4 regions of the Bradyrhizobium sp. MI1.4 genome follow, and region 1 is predicted to be linked to each of the others. Evidence: predicted binding sites of a transcription regulator. Region 1 holds the regulator's gene; each other region holds the start of a gene.
What was found. Region 1 encodes LexA, which represses DNA repair genes until DNA is damaged. Its sites were predicted from a motif close to TGTTCNNNNTGTGTTCNG; they were not measured.

Region 1 (4,210 bases):
GACGAATCCGGCTGCGTGACGCCACTGGCCGACGGGAGGCTGGTCGCGCTGGCACTGCGCGTCGACGCTCTCGCGGACGATTGCAGTCGGGCCGCGCTGGTGGTGACGACTCGTCCCGCACCGCCTGATTGCGCGGCGATGGTGGTCGATCGGCAGCGGCTCGCCAGCCAGAGCGCGCTGGCGCTGACGCAGCGTGGTGACGGTTTTGTGGTTCAGGCAGTGAGGGCGAGAGGCACGAGCCGCCCCTGGTTGCCGGCCGGCGCCGGCGAGGGTGATTTCGACGGCAGCCTCGCGCCAAAGTCGACCGCGCCTCGCATCAAGGACGCAACGCCGGCGGACACCGACCTGCAAGCCGACGATTGATCTGATGGTGCGGAGCAACGCAGTGGTTCGGTGCGTCCGTTCGGATTAGCGGGGTGCAAACCACACCATCTCGCCGGCCACGGCCGGCGATGGCGATTTAATCCTGACCTCCGACTTCGTAGCCGGAGGGCGGCTCTGTCAGCCGATCGGCAGGTGCGTGACGGTCGGCTGCCTGTCGGCGGTGATCTGCGCCTTGTGCTCGCGCTCGGTGACCGACTGAGTCACCGGCAGTTGCAGCACCGTCGCGCGCTGGCCTTCGACGAGCTGCGTCACCAGCACGTATTTGCCGTCGGGGAATTCGATCGCATCATGATGGCGGTCGGGAACGTGCGGATCGATCTTGCCGAACTTGCCCACGCGGGAATTGATGGTGCGCGTCCAGATCCAGCGATTGTCGTAGCGGACGTCGTCGGCGAAGGCGAGCTCCGTCCCCGGCAGCAGGCAGACGGCAACAGACGGATCGGCTGCAGAGGCGAAGCCGCGCGTCGAGGTGCCGCGGAAGCTTGTCGTGACGATCGTCTCGCCGACTTCGGCGGGGCGCGACGCGACGGCATGTAGGCTGTAGTCACACATCGGGTGCTCCTCATGCTGGGATAGCAACCCGCGTCTCTTATCGAGGCGCAGGCCTCTATCAGAGTGGAAGCACGAACGCTCTGCTTGGTTGTGGGCAAATCTGCGGCTGGCTTCCGCAAGCCGCGATCACATTATCTTTCCCGAATTCAATAGGAACAAAGCTCGCCGCGATGCATTCGGGAGGCGCGTACGCGAACATTGCCAACTTGGCTGCAACGGCCGAACTTGACCGCTGGTCGCTGTTTCCTCGAACAACCGAGCCGCGAAGCGGTGCTGCTTGAAGCGGTGCTGCTTCGTCGGCGTGGCGAGGAGCCAGCGTTGGAGGAGGGGCCGGATAGTCTGTGCAGAACCAGAAAGGCTATCCAGCCGGAGCGGACGATGATCCGCTCCAATCTCTGACCGGCGATGTCGATCGGAAGCGCGCGAGGCGCCAAGCACCTCCGGCATGAAGTGCTTCCGATATGAAGTACTGCCGATAGAAAGACTCCCGGTATCAGTACTTCCGGTAAAGCCCGATCAGCTTGCCCTGAATCTTCACCCGGTTGGGCGGCAGGATGCGGACCTCATAGGCCGCGTTGGCGGGCTCGAGCGCGATCGAGGCGCCGCGACGGCGGAAGCGCTTCAGTGTCGCTTCCTCGTCGTCGATCAGCGCCACCACGATGTCGCCGGTATCGGCGCTCTCGTTGCGCTGGATCAGGGCCATGTCGCCGTCGAGAATGCCGGCTTCGACCATCGAGTCGCCGCGCACTTCCAGCGCGTAATGCTCGCCCGAGCCGAGCATGTCAGGCGGTACGCTGATAGTATGGCTGCGGGTCTGCAACGCCTCGATCGGCGTGCCGGCCGCGATGCGGCCCATCACCGGCACCGCGACGGGACGTTCGCCCTCGTCAGCGGGCAGGCTCGCGCTCGCACGCACCTTGCCGAGATTGCCCTCGATGACGCTCGGCGTGAAGCCGCGGCGGCTGCCAGCGGCTGCCTGGAGCTCCGGCAGCTTGATGACTTCAATCGCACGGGCGCGGTTGGGCAGGCGTCGGATGAAGCCACGCTCCTCGAGCGCCGTGATCAGGCGATGGATGCCCGACTTCGAGCGCAGATCGAGCGCATCCTTCATCTCGTCGAAGGAGGGCGGCACGCCGCTTTCCTTCAGACGTTCACTGATGAACCGCAGAAGCTCGTATTGTTTGCGCGTTAACATCTCGACCAAAGTCCCCCGGTTGATGTCGTCCGATTCCGAGACGCTGAATTCGGCCATAAGCCGCTGCATGCTCGAAACAAATCATGAACAGACACTATATGTTCGATACATGTTCCGCAACTGCTTAATTTACCGTGAACAGAGCAAAGTGCGCGGAACGCGCGTTGCGGGGGCGCTCAGACGGGGAGCCGCAACACTTCGCAAGCCGTGCCGGCTTCGGCCTTCGGCGCGAATGGTGCGCGGACGAGAAGTACCTGTGCTGCAGCGAGATTCGCAAGCAGCGAAGAGTCCTGATGATTGACGGGAACAACGACGCGTGTGCCATCGTCACGCTCCTCAAGATGCGCGCGCAGATAGTCCTCGCGCTGGTCGTTGGCGCCGACGTCGCGGCCGAGCACGGCGCGTTCACGGCGATGGTGAATCACTGAACGGCCCGACAGGGCGCGAATCAGCGGCACCATGAACAGGAAAGCGCACACGTAGGACGATACGGGATTGCCCGGCAGGCCGATCACACCCATTGCGCCGAGTCGCCCGTGCATCATCGGCTTGCCTGGCCGCATCGCGATCTTCCAGAACGCCATCGCGATGCCTTCGTCCCGCAGTGCCTGCTGGACCAGATCGTGGTCGCCGACCGATGCGCCGCCGGTCGTGATCAGGACGTCGGCGCCGCTCTCGCGGGCGCGGCGGATGCCGGCGGTGGTGGCCTCGAGCGTGTCGGCGGCAATACCGAGGTCGATGGTCTCGGCGCCCTCGCTGCGGGCGAGCGCGTGCAGGGCGTAGCCGTTGGAATAGACGATCTGGCCGTGGCCGGGCGTGGTGCCCGGCATCACCAGCTCGTCGCCGGTGGCGAGAATCGCGACCTTCGGACGCCTGACAACGGCAAGGTGCGGATGATTCATCCCGGCGGCGAGCGCGAGGTCTCGCTCGGTCAGACGGCTTCCCTTGCGCAGGAGCACGTCGCCCTCGCGGAAATCGACGCCGGCGGGGCGGATGTGCCGGCCGGCGATCGCGGCTTCCTTGATCGTGATGCGCTTGCCGGCGGCGACCGTGTCCTCCTGGATCACGACGGCGTCCGCGCCAAAGGGAACGACGCCGCCGGTGAAGATCCGCACGGCCTCGCCGGCTCCGACCGTCCCCTCGAACGGTCGGCCCGCTGCGACTTCGCCGATGACGGTGAGCTCCGAATCGATCGTCGCGGCATCGGCCGCGCGCACCGCGTAGCCGTCCATCGCCGACATCGCTTGCGGCGGCTGCGTGCGCCGCGCCACGACGTCACGCGCGAGCACGCGATGGTAGGCCTCGTCGAGGGAAATCATTTCTTCCGGCAGCGGCTCTGCACCCGCCAGCACCGCGGCAAGCGCGTCAGAAACCGGCATCAAGGCCACGGCGAAAACTCCTGCTCGGCACGTTCGGGCGAATGTTCCGCACGTCTTCTAGCCGAGCGCAGGCGCAGAGGCAAAAGCGGCTGAGCAGGCACAGTCATCCCGCCCCTTCACATTGTTCCGGAAGGCAGGATCAAGCGCGTCGCGGCATGATCCGAAGGAGGTCACAGATCGGCAGGAGAGTGGTCATGGAAGCGACGAAAATCATGGCAAGGCGAGAACGCGCCATGGCCTGAATCGATCAGCTCCCTGCCTGCCCGGGAGTTACGTCGGGCGCCTTGGATCCCTGATCCTTGTCGGGCAGCGGGTCGGCTTGGGATTTCAGGTCGGCGGCCTTGCTCACAAGCTTGGCGGAAAGGTCCGAATCTGAAGTTGTCCTCGCGAATTCAAGAAGAAGAGAGGCCTGCTTGGTGAGGTAGGTTTTGCCCAGCACGATGATGCATCCGTCCGTAGAAGTCCCAACGGACTCTAAGAGTCCGGAAGGCGGTATTCCGTTCCCGGAACTCTGTATAAAAATGCACAAAGTGATCCGGTTCCTCAATTTTTCAAAATTGGTCCGTCGGGCCGTGCCGTCGTGGGTTTCGCGACAACGGACGTCGTCAAATGCCCAATGCCTTCAATGCGTTCCCGACGTCACGCGGCGAGGTCACATGCACCGTCATCAAGCCGCGCGCGCGCGCTCCCTCGATGTTTT
Region 2 (4,210 bases), on a different contig from region 1:
TGGCCGTGACTTGCGCGACATCGAGATCGGTCGCGACCTCGATGAGGTCGTGATTGTCCTTCAGCCGAAACAGCAGGCGATAGAGGATCGCGAAACGCTCGGGATCGCGATGCAGGATCGCGGCCTTGGCGAGCTCGACGAATTTTGCTGGCACGTTGAAGGTGCTATCGCCACCGGCCGGCAGCGGAGACGGCGAGGGTGGCGCGAACAGCTCCGCTTCGCCGCCCTGCACGGTCCAGGTGACATCGACCGGTTTCATTTGGTGAAGCACGAGGCTACGCGCGGCTTTGCGCCAGCCGTCGAAATCGGTTTCGTTCTCGAGGGTGATGTACTGCATCAGAAGCCAAATCCCAGTTGTGTGGCCTTCGGCTTGAACCGTTCGATCAGCCGTGCCTCGTCGAGGCGGTGCGGCGCGGGCCGGTGATCGCTCAGCACGATGAACGGCAGCGCTTTGTTCCGGGGCACATGCAGCCGCGCGAGATCGGCGACGCGGATGGTGGTCGTGCGGCGCGCCGCGATGATGCGCTCGACCGCCTTGGTGCCGAAGCCCGGCACGCGCAACAATTCCTCGCGGCTGGCCCGGTTGACGTCGAGCGGGAAGCGGTCGCGGTGGCGCAGCGCCCAGGCGAGTTTTGGATCGATGTCGAGCGGCAGCATCGCACTGTCGTCGACGATCTCGCCGACGTCGAAGCCGTAGAACCGCATCAGCCAGTCGGCCTGGTAGAGTCGGTGCTCGCGCAGCAAGGGCGGCGCGCGCAGAGGCAGCGCGCGGCTGGCATCGGGGATCGGGCTGAACGCGGAATAATAGACGCGCCTCAGCCTGTATGAACTGTAGAGATTGGCGCTGGTGTGGAGGATAGTGTGGTCGGAGGCCGCGTCGGCGCCGACGATCATCTGCGTGCTTTGGCCGGCCGGTGCGAAGCGCTGCGGCTTGGCTTTCGTCTTCGCGCTACGGCTTTCCTCGGCCTCGTCCAGCTTCAGCCGCAGTCGGCCCATTGTGCGGCGGATCGCGCGCACGTCCTTCTCGGGCGCGAATTGCTGCAGGCTCGTCTCCTGCGGCATCTCGATGTTGATGGAGAGACGGTCGGCATATTTGCCGGCCTCGGAGATCAATGCATCGTCGGCCTCGGGGATTGTTTTGAGATGGATGTAGCCACGGAAGTGATGCTCCTCGCGCAGTTTGCGCGCGACGCTTACCACCTGCTCCATGGTGTAGTCGGGGTTGCGGATGATGCCGGAGGAGAGAAACAGTCCTTCGATGTAATTGCGCCGGTAGAAGTCGAGCGTCAGCTTGACGACTTCGTCGATGGTGAAGCGGGCGCGTGGCACGTTGGAAGAGGCCCGGTTGACGCAATAGAGGCAGTCGTAATTGCAGGCGTTGGTCAGCAGCACCTTGAGCAGCGAGATACAGCGACCGTCCGGCGCGTAGGAATGGCAAATGCCCATGCCGGGCGCGGTCGATCCCATGCCCTTGCCGTCGCTGGAATCCCGCCTCTCGGTGCCGCTGGAGGCGCAGGACGCGTCGTACTTGGCGGCGTCGGCCAGGATTTCCAGCTTGCGTTGCACGTCCATATTGGATCCCTTTGATTCAGCTCATGAATCCCAAGGCCCGCCAATTCGATTGACTCCTGGGGCGTCGTTAGCTTTATATTAGAACATATCATGAACAAATGAGCTAGCCGCTGGTTCTCTTTTTGAGAGCCACCGGCAATCACTCCTGAGGAGCGGCGTATATGAGCGGCGCACGAACAAGCGCGCTTGCAGCCTTGCGCGGCCAGATCGAGCGCATCGAGACGGCGGAGGTCGTGCATCATCGCGACCGTGTCGCGCTCGGCCATCGCGAGGCCGACAGCGCGCTAAAGGGCGGGCTCGCACGCGCGGCAATCCACGAGGTATTTTGCGAAGGACGTCAGGGCGCGGCCGCGACCGGCTTTGTCACCGGACTTGCGGGGCGCATGACGGCACGCAAACCGCTGCTGTGGGTGCGGCAGGATTTTTCAGAAATTGAAACCGGTGCGCTGTCGATGAGCGGGCTCACCGAGATCGGTCTCGATCCGCGCCGTATGGTGATGGTGCGCGCCGCCGACGTGGAGAGTGCGTTGCGCACGTCGGCCGATGCGCTCGCCTGCGACGCGCTGGGCGCCGTCGTGCTCGAGCTCTGGGGTGAGACGAGGCAGTTCGATCTCGTGGCGAGCCGCAAGCTGACGCTGGCTGCGCAATCTTCCGGTGTCACCGGCCTGTTGCTGCGGATGGCCGCGCAACCTTTACCCTCGACCGCCGAGACCAGATGGATGCTGCGCGCGGCGCATTCGCCGCCGGGCGCGATGTGGAGCGCCTGGGGGGCGCCGCGCTTCGATGCCGAGCTCCTGCGCAATCGTCACGGTCCGTGTGGCCGGTGGATCATGGAATGGAAATGTGATGAGTGCCAGTTCTCTGAATCGTCGGCGTATCCTCAGCCTGTGGCTACCGCGCCTGCCCATCGATCGGATCCAGCGGTTCTTCGGCAACGTCGGACTGCATAAAAATAATGCGCCTAGCATCGTCGTTGCCAAGGATAGCAACGCGCTGGTGATCCATGCGCTGGACGAGGCGGCCGAGCGCCTCGGTCTGCATATCGGCCAGCCTTTGGCCAATGCCCGGGCGATGTGTCCAAATCTCAAGGTGTTCGACGCCGATGCCATGGCCGATGCGAAGACGATCGGCGACATCGCCGACTGGTGCGACCGCTTCACGCCGCTGGTGGCGCTCGATCCGCCGCACGGGCTGTTCCTCGACATCACCGGCTGCGCGCATCTGTTCGGCGGCGAGGCTGCGCTGTTGCAAACCCTTGTCCGCGCCCTCGACCGCCAGGGCTTTGCCGTCAGCGCGGCGATCGCCGGCACCTCGGTCTGCGCGCGCACGCTGACGCGGCAATCTTCAGGGACCATCGTTGCCGATGGCGAGGAGGCGGCGGCAATCAGTCGGTTTCCGGTGTCCGCACTTGGCGCGGGTGAGGCCATTACCACCGGTCTGCGACGCGCCGGCCTGAAGACCATCGGCGATGTCGCCTCGCGCACGCCGAGCGAAATCACGGCGCGGTTCGGTGCGCGGTTCTCCACGCTGCTCGCGCATGCGCTGGGGCAGGGCGATGCGCCGATCAATCCACGAAAGCCGCCGCCTGATTACATCGTGGAGAAACGCTTTGCCGAGCCGATCGCGACCGACACCATGATCGCGATGACGCTGTCGCGCCTGGCGGATACGTTGATCGCGTCGATGGAGAAGCAGGGCAAGGGCGCGCGACGGTTAGAAGCCACATTCTTCCGTACCGACGGCGCGGTGCGCGCCATCATGGTCGAAACCGGACGTCCCGTGACGCGGAGCGCGGTCGTCGACCGGCTGTTCCGCGAGCGTCTCGATGCACTCGCCGATCCCCTCGATCCCGGCTTCGGCTTCGACATGGTGCGGCTGTCGGCAAGCCGCACCGAGATCGTGGTGCAGGAGCAGCGCGATCTCGACGCCCATGTCCACGACAATGACGAGCTTGCCGCGCTGATCGACCGCATCGCCGCGCGCATCGGCGGAAAGCGCGTCGTCGTGCACCTGCCTGAGGATACCCATATCCCTGAATGTGCGGTGCTGGCGGCGCCTGCCCAGCATCATCTCGCCGTGGCCATGCAGGCCGAATGGCCCGCGCGCACCGAGGGTGAGCCGCCGCTGCGTCCGTTGCGGTTGTTCGACAAGCCTGAGCCGATCAATGTGCCGTTCGCGACCGTGCCCGACGGGCCGCCGCATCAATTCACCTGGCGCCGCGCGCAGCATGCGGTGGTGCGGGTGGAGGGCCCCGAGCGCATCGCCATGGAATGGTGGCGGCAGGACGGCAAGCAACTGACGCGGGATTATTTCCGTATCGAAGATGCCGAAGGCTTGCGCTTCTGGATCTTTCGCGACGGTCTTTACGAGGGGGAGTGCTTCGACGGCGACGGCAAGCCCGTTCCTCCCGGTTGGTATGTGCACGGTCTCTTCGCATGAACATACCTTCTTATGCCGAGATCGGCATCACCACGAATTTCTCCTTCCTGCGCGGCGGTTCGGACCCGCGTGCCTATGTGCACCAGGCCAGCATCCTCAGCATTCCCGTGATCGGCATCGCCGACCACAACACGCTCGCTGGCGTAGTGCGCGCCTACAAGGAGCTCGACAATGACAAGGTGCTGTACAAGCCGAAGCT
Region 3 (4,210 bases), on a different contig from region 1:
TGGCCACGGGGGCCTTGGTGTAGGGGCGCGCCGCGAGATCAGCGGCCGAAGCCGGGGCAGCGAGAGCGAACAAACAGGCCGAAGCCAACAAAACCTTTTTCATTTTCAACTAATCCCAGTCCCAGTTTCTGATTGTGCCTTCCAAGATAGGGAAGGGCATCGGACTCACTTGCCCAACTGATGCCGTACTTACACCAGTGAAGCCGCAAGTTGTGTCACTCAAAAGCAACAACGGTCGGAAAACGGAACGGTTATTGACCGATTAATATCGGAGGACTGCACAGCAAAAGGCCGGCGCAAGGCCGGCCTTCGAAGTGCGATATGTCCAGCGCGATCAGTACCTTGCGATGGCCGGACCGCCCCAGCGATAGTTCAAGCGGACCAGGCCCATGTCTACGTCCTGGCGAATCCGGTCGCTGCCGAATACCGCACCCGCGGGCGTTGTGAAGCCGATCGTGCGATCGCCAAGGAAGATGTGGTCGTACTCAAAGCCCAGCGACCAGTTCGGGGCGAAGCCGAATTCCAGACCGGCCCCGACCGTGCCACCCCAGCGAGTCTCCCGGGCCGAAGCCAACAGCGCGCCCGCGCCGGGCGTACCCGCAGCAGCGTAGATGTCGTACTTGTCACCGACGACGGCGGCGCCGCCCTTCACGTAAAGCAGCACGTTGTTCCAGGCGTAACCGACCTGACCGGTGATGAGACCGAAAGCGTCGATGCGGGAACGGTTGCGATCACCCGTCACCAAAGCGGTACCAGGGAAGAGGGTGCTCACGTTGTCGCCCCGGAAGTCAGCCCAGTTGCCCTGGCCTTCCAGACCGAACACCCAATTGGCGGACTGCCAGCGATAGCCGATCTGGCCGCCGACGGTGCCCCCTGTTGCATTGTGACAGCCTTCGCCGACGAGAACGCCGGTCGCGGGCGTGACGAAGTCCCAGCACTTGTGGCTGGAGCCACCGCCGCCGTTGATGCCGATGTAGAAGCCGCTCCAGTCGTAGATGGCGGCAACCGCCGGCGGCGGGGCTTTGGTGTAGGGACGCGCGGCCATGTCCGCCGCGCTTGCGGGAGCCGACAAGCCCATCGCCACTGCACCGATTGCACAAATAAGAAGCTTATTCATTGCCAGTCTCCCCAGGTTTCGTCCGCTTCTTATGTCCCCGAAGCGGCTGATCAGGCGCGAGGGCCCATATGAACTAAGTCCGAGGCAACCGTAGCTCTACGGAGCGGCAGAGTCCGTCTCCCAAATGCAACAAGACCGGGGCAGTGCGAGTACCCATAACTTGCTGAATGTTAAGTTCTTTCTTCCATTTTTGGGAACCTACAAAGGTTCCAATCGACGTGTGCCTTTCCGCAACACATGTGGCCGATCGATCCCACGCCTTCAGATCTGTCTTCGCCAAGAACAAATCTGGAACGAACCGGAGGTCGATGCTATATGTGGGGATAACCGGAGGGGTGACGGCCTGATCGTCGTCCGCAAGTGTTCGGCGAGCGTATAGGGTCGCCTCAACAGGCACGGCGGAACGCGGGAGCGGACCGGCCTTCTTGAATTCAGTGGCATTCGGAGCGGAGAGCGGAGATGGCGGGAAGCGTCAACAAGGTCATTCTGGTTGGAAATCTCGGCAAGGATCCTGAAATCCGCCGCACCCAGGACGGGCGGCCGATCGCCAATCTGAGCGTCGCGACCTCGGAGACGTGGCGCGACAAGGCGACTGGCGAGCGCAAGGAAAAGACCGAGTGGCACCGCGTCGTGATCTTCAATGAAGGGCTCTGCAAGGTCGCCGAACAGTATCTGAAGAAGGGCGCCAAGATTTACGTCGAGGGTGCGCTCCAGACCCGCAAATGGACCGACCAGAGCGGTGTCGAAAAGTACTCGACCGAAGTCGTGCTCCAGGGGTTCAACTCGACCTTGACGATGCTGGACGGTCGTAGCGGCGGTGGCGGAGGCGGCAGCTTCGGCGACGAGCCGGGCGGCGATTTCGGCTCCTCCGGTCCGGTCAGCAGCGCGCCGCGGCGCCCTGTTGCCGCCGGCGGCGGTGGCCGCAACAGCGACATGGACGACGATATCCCGTTCTGAGCGATTCCGCTCCAAGAACGCGGCGCCTGATGCGGACGCGCCGGCCGGATGGGCGGCGCTTCTCATCTCATGTCAGAACATCCCACTAATCGACAGGACGGGCTCGGCATTTCCGGGCCCGCTTCATGTTTGGGGTGAGCTCGGATTGCGGCTTGGCAAACGCGCCGACGCGGCAAGCTCACCGCGCGGTTTTCCACGCGTGAGCGGCGATTTTGCAAGGCCGATGCGAGTGCTGTCCGAGACACCGCTCGCAAGGGCTTAAGTTGTTGGAAAAATAGGCGGAAAAAGCGCTTCCCAGAACGCCGCGAGGGTGGTTATCAGAGGCTCGATGCGCTATATGATTCCCAGATAAAACCTCACCGGATTTCCCCTTGGCTGACGACGACGACAAGCCCGGCGACCAGCCGGCGCAACCCTCGGATATTCGCCCCGTCTCCATCTTCGAGGAGATGAAGAAGTCCTATCTCGACTACGCCATGAGCGTGATCGTGGCGCGGGCGCTGCCTGACGCCCGCGATGGCCTGAAGCCGGTGCATCGCCGCATCCTGTACTCGATGAACGAGCAGGGGCACACGCCGGACAAGAAGTACGTCAAGTCCGCCCGCGTGGTCGGTGACGTCATCGGTAAATATCATCCGCATGGCGACCAGTCGATCTACGACGCCATGGTCCGGATGGCGCAGGACTTCTCCATGCGCGTGCCGCTGATCGACGGCCAGGGCAATTTCGGCTCGGTCGACGGCGATCCCCCGGCTGCCTATCGTTATACCGAAGCCCGATTGACGAAGGCGGCGCTGGCTCTGCTGGCCGACATCGACAAGGACACGGTCGACTTCCAGCCGAACTACGACAACAACGAGACCGAACCGTCGGTCTTGCCAGCCAAGTTCCCGAACCTTCTCGTCAACGGCGCCGGCGGCATCGCGGTCGGCATGGCGACCAACATCCCGCCGCACAATCTCGGCGAGGTCATCGACGCCTGCGTCGCGCTGATCGACAACCCCGCGCTCACCATCGACGAGCTCATCAACATCGTGCCGGGACCGGACTTCCCGACCGGCGGCGTCATCCTCGGACGGCAGGGCATCCGCGCCGCCTATCACCTCGGCCGCGGCTCGGTCATGATGCGCGGCAAGGTCGCGATCGAGACCATCCGCAAGGAGCGCGAGGCGATCATCATCACCGAGATTCCCTACCAGGTGAACAAGGCGACGATGGTCGAGCGCATCGCCGAGCTGGTCAAGGAAAAGAAGATCGAGGGCATCGGCGACCTGCGCGATGAATCCGATCGCGACGGCTACCGCGTCGTCATCGAATTGAAGCGCGACGCCGTGCCGGACGTGGTGCTCAATCAGCTCTACAGGTTCACGCCGCTGCAGACGAGCTTCGGCGTCAACATGGTGGCGCTCGACAGCGGCCGTCCACGGGTCATGCACCTGAAGGACCTGCTGGCGATCTTCGTCGACTTTCGCGAGCGGGTCGTCACGCGGCGCACCAAGTTCCTGCTCGCCAAGGCCCGAGATCGCGCCCATGTTTTGGTCGGTCTCGCCATCGCAGTCGCCAATATCGACGAGATGATCCGCGTCATCCGGACCTCGCCCGACCCGACCACCGCCCGCGACACCCTGATGTCGCGCGACTGGCCGGCCCGGGACGTCGAAGACATGCTGACGCTGATCGACGATCCGCGCCACCGCATCAGCGAGAACGGCACGATCCGGCTGTCGATGGAGCAGGCGAGGGCCATTCTCGATCTGCGCCTGCAACGCCTCACCGCACTCGGCCGCGACGAAATCCGCGAGGAGCTCGACAAGCTCGCCGGCGAGATCGCCGACTATCTCGACATCCTGCGCTCGCGCGACCGCGTGCTGGGCATCATCAAGTCCGAGCTCGCCGAAGTGAAGGCCGAGTTCGCAACCCCGCGCCGCACCGTCATCATCGAGCAGGAAGGTGAGGTCGAGGACGAGGACCTGATCCAGCGCGAGGACATGGTCGTCACCGTCTCGCACGCCGGCTACGTCAAGCGCGTGCCGCTGTCGGCCTACCGGGCCCAGCGCCGCGGCGGCAAAGGCCGCGCCGGCATGCAGACCCGCGATGAGGATTTTGTCAGCCGGCTGTTCGTGGCGTCCACGCATA
Region 4 (4,210 bases), on a different contig from region 1:
TGCGCCAACGCGCACATCAGGCGGTCCCGCGTTACCTTGGCGATGATCGAGGCCGCTGCGATCGACAGGACGATGCCGTCGCCGCCGATCACGGCTTCGCAATCGCATTCCGTGTCGAGCCGGTCGCGGCCGTCGACGAAGACGTGCCGCGGCTGCTGGGGCAGCGCCACCACGGCGCGCTTCAGCGCCCACAGCGAGGCGCGCAGGATGTTGTCGCGGTCGATGCGGGAGCGCGAGGCGACGGCCACCGAGACCTGGGCGGTCGCGCAGATCTTGTCGAACAGCCTTTCGCGCTCCTCGGCTGTCAGGCGCTTGGAATCGTCGATGCCGCGCGGGATGCGGTCGGGATCGAGAATCACCGCCGCCGCCACCACTGGACCGGCCAGTGGCCCCCGGCCCGCCTCATCGCAGCCCGCTACCGGCCAAACGCCGCACTTGATCAGCGCGCGCTCACGGCGGAAGCTTGGGGCAACGATGATGGCGCTCTTTGTGCCGGCCAGCGCCTTGGCGATTTTTTTGGGCGCAGCTTTCTTGTTCTCAGGCGCAGCCTTCTCGTTCTTAGGCGCAGCCTTTTTGGGCGCGCCTTTGGCCGGCTTCTTGGCGGATTGATCCCGAATCATGGCCGGGATCGTGCGCAAGCGGCATGGCCTGCGCAATCGGGAACCTCGAACAATTCCCGTTATTCAAGCCAGCCGCCCTATTCCGCCAGATGCACCCGCCGGTCCTCGCCGACGTCGATGCCGGGCGCGACCACGACCTCCCAGGGATGGCCGTCAGGATCGGCGAAATAGCCGGAATAGCCGCCGTAGTCGGTCTCATGTGCTGCCTTCAGCAACGCGGCTCCCTTGCTGACGGCGAAGACCAGCACCGCATCCACCTCCTCACGCGCGCGGCAATTCCAGGCGAGCGTCATGCCGCGGAACGTCGATGGCCTCGGATGATCAGGCAATTTGGCGTCGACCGCGAGTTGATCCCAGGGAAACAACGCGAGCACCGGACCGCCGGTGTCATAGAACGCAACGGTCTCGCCGGTTACCTTGAGCCGGCGCGAGAAACCGAGCGCGTCGTAAAAGGCAATGCTGGCGCGGATGTCGTTCACGCCCAGCGTGATGACGGTCAGCCGCGGGATAGGAGCTGGCGGTTCCTTACTCATAGACGCCTCTCTCACTTCGTCCCTCAGAACAGGCTGAGCTGATCGCCGTTCCGCTTCGGCTTGGCAAAATGATCCGTCGTCAGCTTGGCGCGCCGTTTGTTCAGCCCGAGCCTGTCGCAAGCGATCTCGAAGCGGCGGCCGATGGTCCAGGCCATCGGGCCGGTGCCCTTCATGCGCTCGCCCCATTTCGCATCGTAGTCACGGCCGCCGCGCATGTCGCGGATCAGCGTGAAGACGTGGCGATACCGGTCCGGATAGTTCGCCATCAGCCATTCCCGAAAGAGATCGCGCACCTCGAGCGGCAACCGCAGCAACACGTAGGAGGCCTCCTTGACGCCGGCATGGGCGGCGGCATCCAGGATGCGCTCGATCTCGGAATCGTTCAGCGCGGGGATCACGGGCGCGACCATGACGGTGGTCGGAATGCCAGCCTCGGAAAGCTGCTTCAGTGCCTCCAGCCGCTTCGGCGGCGTGGACGCCCGCGGCTCCATGGTGCGCGCTAGTTTCGGATCGAGCGAGGTCACGGAGATCCCGACCTTGGCGAGGTTGCGTTTGGCCATTCGCGCGAGAATGTCGATGTCGCGCACGACCAGCGCCGACTTGGTGACGATCCCGACGGGATGGCCGGCGCGCTCCAGCACCTCCAGAATGCCGCGCATGATTTTGCGCTCGCGCTCGATCGGCTGATAGGGATCGGTGTTGGTGCCGATCGCGATCATCCGCGGCTCGTAGCCCGGCGCCGCAAGCTCCTTCTCGAGCAACGCCGGCGCCTCGGGCTTCACGAACAGCTTCGACTCAAAGTCGAGCCCCGGCGACAGGCCAAGATAGGCATGCGTCGGCCGCGCGAAGCAATAGACGCAGCCGTGCTCGCAACCGCGGTAGGGATTGATCGAACGATCGAAGCCGATGTCGGGAGATTCGTTGCGGGTGATCACCTTGCGCGAGGTGTCGATCCCGACCGTGGTCTTGAACGGGGGCAGTTCTTCAAGGCTCTGCCAGCCATCGTCGAATGCGACGCGCGCCTCGGCCTCAAACCGGCCGCTGGCGTTGGACTGCGCGCCCCGGCCTCGCCTGCGCTGGCGGTCGATGGCGACCGCCAGCTCAGGGAAGTCAGAAGGCGCACCCGCCGGCTCGGAGGGCGCCGTGACCGGCGGGTGCTTGAGAGCATGAGAGGATGCTGGACTCATGAAGCCAAGATAGCATGTCAAAGGAACAAATCAAGAACACAAACAAAAAACGTGAAAACAACCCCATGCACAGTCGAGCTGCCCAAATTTCGGGCGGGGGTTTTTGACTTCACGCAACACCAGCGTGACCACGATTCCGTTTGATCACGGGAGGGATCGATCGTCGCGGAACATGGTTGATGACGATCGTTGGGTGAAGGTCGGCAAGAACATGACAAATCAACAACAATTGGCCGCAGCGAGCAGCAACCTCGATCTGCTCGACCGCTATTGGCGCGCCGCGAACTATCTCTCCGTTGGGCAAATCTATCTCCTCGACAATCCGCTGCTGCGCGAGCCCTTACGGCCCGAGCACATCAAGCCGCGTTTGCTCGGCCATTGGGGCACGACGCCCGGTTTGAACTTCATTTATGCCCATCTCAACCGCGTCATCCGCGCGCTGGACCTGAACGTGATCTATGTCTGCGGTCCCGGGCACGGCGGCCCCGGCATGGTCGCCAACACCTATCTCGAAGGCAGCTACAGCGAGCTCTATCCCGATATCGCGCGCGATACCGAGGGGTTGCGCAAGCTGTTCAGGCAATTCTCCTTCCCCGGCGGCATCCCGAGTCACGCGGCGCCGGAAACGCCGGGCTCGATCCACGAAGGCGGTGAGCTCGGTTACGCGCTGGTGCATGCCTATGGCGCGGCCTTCGACAATCCCGACCTGATCGTCGCCTGTGTCGTCGGTGACGGCGAGGCCGAGACCGGCCCGCTCGCCGCGTCCTGGCACTCCAACAAATTCCTCAATCCTGCGCATGACGGCGCGGTGCTGCCGATCCTGCATCTCAACGGTTACAAGATTGCCAATCCGACCGTGCTCGGCCGGATGCGCGACGACGAGATCCGCGATCTCTTCCGCGGGCTCGGCCACGAGCCGCTGTTCGTCGAGGGCGACGATCCCAAATTGATGCACCGGGCCATGGCAGACGCGCTCGACGTCGCGCTCGTCAGCATCCGGTCGATCCAGCAGCACGCCCGCGACGGCCGCAAGAGCGTCGAACGTCCGCGCTGGCCGATGATCGTGCTGCGCAGCCCGAAGGGCTGGACCGGCCCCAAGGAAGTCGACGGCAAGAAGGTGGAGGGCTTTTGGCGGGCGCATCAGGTGCCCGTCGCGAACTGTCGCGAGAACCCAGCGCATCTGAAGATTCTCGAAGACTGGATGCGCAGCTACGAGCCGGAAAAGCTGTTCGACGCGAACGGCGCGCTCATTGCCGAGCTCCAGGCGCTCGCGCCCGAAGGCAATCGCCGCATGGGCGCCAATCCGCACGCCAATGGCGGCCTTCTGAAGAAGGAGCTGAAGCTGCCGGACTTCCGCAGTTTCGCCGTCGAAGTAGCGCAGCCGGGCGGCGTCGTGGCGGAGGCAACCCGCGAGCTCGGGAAATTCCTGCGCGACGTCATCCGCCTCAACACCGAGGCCCGCAACTTCCGCATCATGGGCCCGGACGAGACTGCGTCGAACCGGCTCGATGCGGTGTTCGAGGCCACCGAACGCGTCTGGATGGAGCCGACAAAACCTTACGACGTGCATCTCGCCCAGGACGGACGCGTGATGGAAGTCCTGAGCGAGCATCTCTGCCAGGGCTGGTTAGAGGGTTACCTGCTCACGGGCCGGCACGGCTTCTTCTCCTGCTACGAGGCGTTCATCCACATCGTGGATTCCATGTTCAACCAGCACGCCAAATGGCTGAAGGTGACCCGGCATCTGCCGTGGCGGCGACCGATCGCCTCGCTCAACTATCTGCTCACCTCGCATGTCTGGCGTCAGGACCACAACGGCTTCAGCCATCAGGATCCCGGTTTCGTCGATCTCGTCGCCAACAAGAAGGCC

Region 2: the regulator LexA is predicted to act here: its motif matches at 1,652-1,669, upstream of AC0L23_RS05560 (putative DNA modification/repair radical SAM protein).
Region 3: the regulator LexA is predicted to act here: its motif matches at 1,396-1,413, upstream of AC0L23_RS26675 (single-stranded DNA-binding protein).
Region 4: the regulator LexA is predicted to act here: its motif matches at 2,362-2,379, upstream of AC0L23_RS17475 (PA0069 family radical SAM protein).

The regions. Positions count from the first base shown of each region.
Region 1 covers NZ_JBVVPP010000027.1:9,793-14,002, forward strand. Annotated here, with positions in the region: gene AC0L23_RS25070 (ComEC/Rec2 family competence protein) at 1-363, shown strand, start outside; gene AC0L23_RS25075 (hypothetical protein) at 502-936, opposite strand; gene lexA (transcriptional repressor LexA) at 1,430-2,131, opposite strand; gene AC0L23_RS25085 (molybdopterin molybdotransferase MoeA) at 2,308-3,519, opposite strand; gene AC0L23_RS25090 (hypothetical protein) at 3,758-3,949, opposite strand; gene AC0L23_RS25095 (HAD family hydrolase) at 4,116-4,210, opposite strand, start outside.
Region 2 covers NZ_JBVVPP010000003.1:291,799-296,008, forward strand. Annotated here, with positions in the region: gene AC0L23_RS05555 (UdgX family uracil-DNA binding protein) at 1-337, opposite strand, end outside; gene AC0L23_RS05560 (putative DNA modification/repair radical SAM protein) at 337-1,572, opposite strand; gene AC0L23_RS05565 (ImuA family protein) at 1,734-2,522, shown strand; gene AC0L23_RS05570 (Y-family DNA polymerase) at 2,419-4,011, shown strand; gene AC0L23_RS05575 (error-prone DNA polymerase) at 4,008-4,210, shown strand, end outside.
Region 3 covers NZ_JBVVPP010000031.1:28,905-33,114, forward strand. Annotated here, with positions in the region: gene AC0L23_RS26665 (outer membrane protein) at 1-103, opposite strand, end outside; gene AC0L23_RS26670 (outer membrane protein) at 335-1,117, opposite strand; gene AC0L23_RS26675 (single-stranded DNA-binding protein) at 1,577-2,074, shown strand; gene gyrA (DNA gyrase subunit A) at 2,446-4,210, shown strand, end outside.
Region 4 covers NZ_JBVVPP010000013.1:106,272-110,481, reverse strand. Annotated here, with positions in the region: gene AC0L23_RS17485 (ribonuclease HII) at 1-620, opposite strand, end outside; gene AC0L23_RS17480 (VOC family protein) at 698-1,153, opposite strand; gene AC0L23_RS17475 (PA0069 family radical SAM protein) at 1,177-2,340, opposite strand; gene AC0L23_RS17470 (phosphoketolase family protein) at 2,552-4,210, shown strand, end outside.